One region of the Bacillus sp. ISL-46 genome, then DNA from elsewhere that is predicted to be linked to it. Evidence: predicted binding sites of a transcription regulator. Region 1 holds the regulator's gene; the other holds the start of a gene.
What was found. Region 1 encodes NrdR, which represses ribonucleotide reductase genes. Its sites were predicted from a motif close to AACACNATATATNGTGTT; they were not measured.
Positions count from the first base shown of each region.

Region 2: a site for NrdR is predicted at 2,009-2,026, ahead of J7E67_RS26660 (vitamin B12-dependent ribonucleotide reductase). Genes of this name have one in related genera too.

Region 1 is NZ_JAGGQR010000015.1:265,630-269,065, reverse strand. Features, by position in the region: gene J7E67_RS11010 (glyceraldehyde-3-phosphate dehydrogenase) at 1-280, shown strand, start outside; gene speD (adenosylmethionine decarboxylase) at 625-999, shown strand; gene J7E67_RS11000 (hypothetical protein) at 1,110-1,505, shown strand; gene nrdR (transcriptional regulator NrdR) at 1,596-2,057, shown strand; gene J7E67_RS10990 (replication initiation and membrane attachment family protein) at 2,113-3,436, shown strand, end outside.
Region 2 is NZ_JAGGQR010000068.1:12,766-16,201, reverse strand. Features, by position in the region: gene J7E67_RS26660 (vitamin B12-dependent ribonucleotide reductase) at 1-1,857, opposite strand, end outside; gene J7E67_RS26655 (lipoate--protein ligase family protein) at 2,200-3,036, opposite strand; gene J7E67_RS26650 (rhodanese-like domain-containing protein) at 3,230-3,436, shown strand, end outside.

The DNA of each region.
Region 1 (3,436 bases):
TGTGACCCTTGATGATGTCAATAACGCATTTATTGAAGCGGCAAATGGCCCATTAAAAGGCATTTTGGATTTGACGATGGAACCATTAGTATCCGTTGACTTTAATACCAATGAACATTCTGCCATCATTGATGGTCTTTCCACAATGGTGATGGGAACAAGAAAAGTAAAGGTTTTAGCATGGTATGATAATGAGTGGGGGTATTCTTCACGTGTCGTGGATCTTACAATGTATGTTGCACAGGAAATAGCAAAATCATCACAAATCAAGGTCGGATAAAATGCTGTCGATAGACGGCATTTTTTTTTGCCTTGCTTGAGCCATTTGGGTGTTTTTTGCATAAAATAGCTTTGATTTAGTGTGTTTTTATCGAATGAAAAATGGAACATGCCCATTAACCTTGTTACAAAATAAACATATAAAGTTTTTTATATTGATAGGTTGCAAAAAAAATATAAACAAAGTATACTAGTCATCGTGAACTTCTTGAAATCAGGTAGCTATTAATTACTTAAAGGGTTAGGACCTCTCTGGACTAACTTTCCCCCGTGGTAGTTACTCGGATACCGTCAATAACAGGATTTCAAGAAAGAACATAAAAGGTTAGAGGGGGAAAAATGAATATGGAAACAATGGGACGTCACGTGATCTCTGAGCTTTGGGGATGCGACTTTGAAAAATTAAATGATATGAATTTTATTGAAACAACTTTTGTTGAAGCAGCTCTTAGATCAGGTGCGGAAATCCGTGAAGTAGCATTTCATAAATTTGCCCCACAAGGTGTAAGTGGTGTGGTTATTATCTCTGAATCACATCTTACCATTCACAGCTTCCCTGAACATGGATATGCCAGCATAGATGTATACACTTGCGGCGATTTGAATCCTAATGTTGCGGCAGATTATATTGCTGAGGCATTAAATGCACAAACACGTGAAAATATTGAAATTCCGCGTGGCATGGGTCCTGTTCATGTAAAACAGGCAAAGGTTTTATAATCACTTTAAAAACAATTAACGTAGAGGTGTATTTATACATACACCTCTTTTTATATTTTCTAGAGTAATGTTGTACAATAAGAACAAAGCTACATCATGGGAGGAATAGTATGGCTATGTTAGGTAATCTATTTGTTCGTTTTAAAAAGCAAATTGAGACTTCAGATCAGATTAAGGATGATTCCTTAAAAACGCATTATTATAAGGCGATGTTTAATCAATTATTTGCATCTGTTGAAAAGTTATTCCGTGAAGATGCTGATTGCCGGGTCACCACGGTTTCTAAAGAACATGGAGAAATTGCTGTTGAAATCAGTAAACCAATCCCCTGCTTTCTAATTGTTACAATTGTGGGAGTAAAGCCAATGGAAACAGCGGTAGACTTTAATATTTCATCTGAAAAATTTTCATTACTCGGCACCTATCCCGATTTAAAAAAGAGGATTAATTCTTATTACGAGCGGATTAATCAATTACATACCTTTATAGGAATAAAAAACTCCTAGTACTACTACTTGTATAAAGATAGTCTTTTTTATAAGATGAAAGTAAGCGTTTTTGTTCGGGAGTAAAGTGTAGATTTGGAGTTGATTACAATGAAATGCCCATCTTGTCAAAATTATGGTACACGCGTCCTCGACTCTCGCCCAGTTGATGAAGGTCGAGCAACACGGAGGAGACGCGAATGTGAAGAATGTGGGTATCGTTTTACTACGTTTGAGAAGATTGAAGAGATCCCGCTGATTGTAGTCAAGAAAGAAGGGACCCGAGAAGAGTTTAGCCGTGATAAAATATTACGTGGCTTGATTAAGGCATGTGAGAAGCGGCCGGTAGCCTTAAAGGAATTAGAAGATATAACGCATGGTGTTGAAAAGGATCTGCGGAGTCAGGGTATTTCTGAAATAAAAAGTGAAGCAATCGGTGAAATGGTAATGGACAGGCTGGCACATGTGGACGAAGTCGCCTATGTACGGTTTGCATCCGTTTACCGTCAGTTTAAAGATATTAATGTTTTTATTGATGAATTAAAAGAATTAATCAAAAAAGAAAAATCTTAAGAGCTAAAGAGTTTTTGGCTCTTTTTGATTTTATAACAAGAAAGGTTGGAGTGATATGGCGCAGCATTGGCAGGAAATTCTCCCTATCGACCGTTATATAGTTGCGGCTGATGGGCTGCTGCATGAGTATGACCGTAAAGTGCTGACGTTTTTATATCAGCCCTTGATTGGGTCAACTTGCTTTAGTTTGTATATGACGCTCTGGGCGGAGTTAGAGGAAAATCGGCTCTGGTCTGAGTCTTCCACTCATCATTTATTGATGAATCTCTTAGAGATGAACTTAAAGGATATTTACGAAGCCAGATTGAAGCTAGAAGGCATTGGTTTATTAAAGACTCGTGTCAAAACAGATGAAGGGGGACGGTCCTTCATCTATGAACTGCATCCACCTTTAAGTCCTGAGCAATTCTTTTTAGATGGGATGTTAAATATTTATCTTTATCGAAAAATTGGAAAAAACCATTTCTCTCGTCTGAAGCGCTTTTTTAGTGATCAACAAAAGCCAAGGGAAGACGAGTATGTAGATGTTACAAGAGCCTTTCAGGACGTGTTTGCATCAGCGGCCCCTGGCAGTATGCAATATATTCAAGCCCTTTCCGAAGAATTACAAGAGGAAGAAAATCAACAGTTTATTGGTCGAAATGAACCGAGTCCGATCCAAATTGGTGTGGACACGTTTGATTTTGATTTGTTAACAGCAGGGCTGAATGAATCACTTGTTCCCAAAAAAGCGCTAACACCAAAAGTAAAAAGTGTAATTAGTAATCTTGCATTTCTGTACCAAATTGATGCAATCGAAATGAAAAATTTCATCTTAGGTGCTATTAACGAGCATGAAGAAATTGATATTGAGGACTTGAGAAAGGGGGCTCGTGATTGGTATCAATTTGTCAATTACGACCAGCTTCCGAGTCTTATTAACCGAACACAACCAATTGTTCATCAAACTCAAATCACCGAACCTAAAACACAGGAAGAAAAATTAATTCGCTCGTATGAGACGACCCCGCCACTCATCGTTTTTAAAGAAATCTCGGGCGGTGTTGAACCTTCGAATGCCAATTTGAAAACCTTAGAAGAGATCATGATTAAATATAAACTTCCCCCAGGTGTGGTAAATGTCCTAATTGAAGTGGTTATGAGAAAAACGGACATGAAATTTACAAAGGGTTTTGTCGAGTCAATCGCTAGTCATTGGGCAAGGAAACAAGTGAAAACGGTGAAAGAAGCGATGGAGCTCGCGAAGAATGAGGAACACAAGGTAACAGAAAGCAAAAAAACTACAAGATCGTCTAATAAAAAACCAATTCGGACAGAGTTAATTCCTGACTGGTTTGATGAAAGTACGAAAGATGCGGGCAAAGATCCCGCGCAAGGAA
Region 2 (3,436 bases), on a different contig from region 1:
TATGAAGGCCTGTCTTAATCGATTGGTTTCTGATGTTGTTTCACCAGTTAAGAATGGGAAACTTCCCTTCTCTTTTGCCAATTCAATTGATGTTCTGTATGCAGTAGTTGCAATTATTTCAAATACTTGATCAACGAGTTCGTTTCCTTCTGGTGATCCATACTTCGTTTCACAATAAATCAGCATGTCATGCAAGCCCATGACTCCAAGCCCCACACGTCTTTCACCAAGAGCCTGTTTTTTATTTTCTTCAAGGAAATACGGGGTTGCGTTGATGACATTATCCTGCATCCGTACGCCCACAGCTACTGTTTTCTTAAGCTTTTCAAAATCAACAGTTTTTGTGTCCTTATCAGCCATCTCAGCGAGATTGACAGCTGCAAGATTACAGACGGAAAATGGTGCGAGAGGCTGCTCTCCACATGGATTTGTTGCAACGACTTGTTGTCCATATGCTTTTGCATTAGTCATGTCGTTTGCGTTATCGATAAAAAATATTCCCGGTTCAGCTGAGTAGGTCGCGCAAATATTGATTAGGTTCCAAAGTTCTTTTGCTTTGAACTTTTTGTATACTCGTACTTTATGCCCTTGTTTTTCCCACTCGCGAACGTCACCAACTTTATGCCATTCTTGGTTGTAAATACCCATTTCCTCTTGATCATATTGTTCAACATACGGGAAGCGGAGTTCATAGTCACTATCGGTTTCTACAGCATCCATAAATTCCTTTGTTAAACAGACAGAGATGTTCGCACCTGTAAGGAATTCTGAATTGTGGACAGTGTAATTACCGCCAGTTAATAATTTCTCTTCTGCATCTGCGATAATGTTTTCATCAAATCCACCAAACCCAGGAATGTTTTTATAATTTACAATTCCTTGGTACATTGCAGTTTCCCTTAAAGTTAGAGGGGTGAACTTTAGCTTGTCTTTAGCAAGTTTTTTAATCGTTTCATCATTTGTATTTTCAATCAAGAATCGTAGAATTCTAGGATTTTGCATCTTAGAAATAATAAATTCAATAATGTCTGGATGCCAATCGGCCAACATGATCATCTGAGCTCCGCGTCTTGATCCGCCTTGCTCAACCAAATGAGTCAATTTCGCAATATCATCCAACCATGAAACCGATCCAGATGATTTACCATTGACGCCTCTAGCTAGTGTATTTCTCGGTCTCAGCGTCGAGCCATTTGTTCCAACACCGCCGCCACGGCTCATAATCTCCATTACTTGCTTACGATGATCAGAGATACCTTCACGAGAGTCAGGAACAAACGGCATTACATAGCAATTAAAGTATGTTACATCAGTATCTGCCCCAGCTCCGTAAAGAACACGACCTGCTGGAATGAAGTTCATGTTAACAAGCTCTTGATAAAACCTCTCAGTCCATTCTCTTCGCTTCTCTTCCGTCTTTTCTACAGAAGCAAGACCAGTAGCATTACGCTTCGCAATTTGCTCATAGAAGAGCTCCAAAGGCTTCTCAATTACATCTAAGGATCTGACTATCACACCCGTACTAGCTTCTTCAGGATCATCGAGTACTCCCCTGAATTCCTCTTCGACTAAAACTTTCGCTTTTTTCTTTTCCCAGTCTATTTCCATAATGTAACCAAGACCACGAGCTGGAAATTTCGGATCTTCTTTAATAGTTAAAACAACAAAGTCGCCGTTTGTAAGAGTAATTTTTGCATTATCTTTAAAGGTATAGCGGTCCAACATGACCAAACGAGAAACACCCTTGTGAGTTATTTTCATATCTGGGGTAACTGGATGCACCTGGGGGAATAATTGAATATCCTCATTCAACCTTTCAAAATCAATATTCATTGTTTGTCTAAAAACTACAGACATTAGAACAACTCCTTCTTAAATAAAAATGCACCTATTGTGCTAAATCTAGCAGGTTTACGCTATATCTAGTTGGTTTGTATTTTTAGGTTATCATAGCCCACCTGAATAAATCAACTAAATATCAATATATAGTACCGAAAATATTTTCGACACCACTATATATTGTATGTCAAGCAAACTATAATTATTTTGTCAAACTCAAAAAATAATAGATTTAAAAGTAATCAATAGCTTTTAATAGATTTTCGTCAGAAAACAGGAAAATTCAACAAATTTCGCAGGTTGCTTCTTTACATTAATCGTCAAGGCAACAAAAAAAGACGGCGAATTCGCCGCTTCAAATTATCTTTTAAAATTCCATTCATCACTTTCATAGCGATCTTTTGCAATCTTTTCAACATAAGCTAGTTCTTCCTCAGTTAATTGATAAGTTTCAAGCTCAATATTTAGACCCTCAGCAAAGCCTTTATAAAAAGCTTCCTTTGCTTCCTCAAGTGAAATTCTTCTTGGACTAATGTTGTTGATCGCAACCGCTTTATCCTTAAATGCTTTTCTCATTCGTTCCTTAACTCTCTCACTTGGATATTTAAATAAACTAAATAGCTTATCTTCATCTAAATCTAACAGAATGGAGCCGTGCTGTAGAATTACTCCCTTTTGTCTCGTTTGTGCACTTCCGGCAACCTTCCTGCCTTCCACCACAAGCTCATACCAGCTTGGAGCATCAAAGCATACAGCAGAGCGAGGGTTTTTCAAAGCATCCCGTTCTTCTGCTGTTTTTGGGACAGCAAAATATGCCTCAAGTCCTAAATGGTGAAAACCTTTTAAAATTCCTTCAGATATTACACGGTATGCCTCTGTAACAGAATTAGGCATTTCTGGATGTTCCTCAGAAACGATGACACTATAGGTAAGTTCATGCTCGTGCAGAACTCCACGTCCTCCTGTAGGTCTTCTTACGAAACCTAATTGGTGTGCCTTAACTGCTTCCATATCAATTTCTTTCTCTACTTTTTGAAAATATCCTACTGATAGCGTTGCCGGATCCCAGCCATAGAAACGAATCACTGGAGGAAATTTCCCTTCACTATGCCAATCGAGTAACGCTTCATCTAAAGCCATATTAAAAGATGGTGAACTATTTCCAGTATCAATAAAACGCCAAACTTCTTTTTTCATTCTAAAACCTCATTTTTTTATAATTATCTCGTGCTTAAGTCTACCAAAATCTGATATAGATTCAAAATAAGATGTTTCTGCTATAATTATTTAGGTAATATCAAAAGATTTTTTTGCATTCATCTTTATCTTTATCGAATTGACTTATATAATAAATACTAGTGCAGGAAAGCTTGAAAGGAGCAAAAAGAAATTGAGTTCACTTTATCCATTATTAATCATTATTGTAGCAGTTATCATTTATTCCGTTTTTACATTTTTCTATCAGAAAAGAATTGTTAAAACGGTAACAGAAGAAGAGTTCCGTGCGGGGTACAGAAAGGCACAACTAATAGATGTTCGTGAATCAAATGAATTCGAAGGCGGCCATATTTTAGGAGCACGTAATATCCCAATGTCG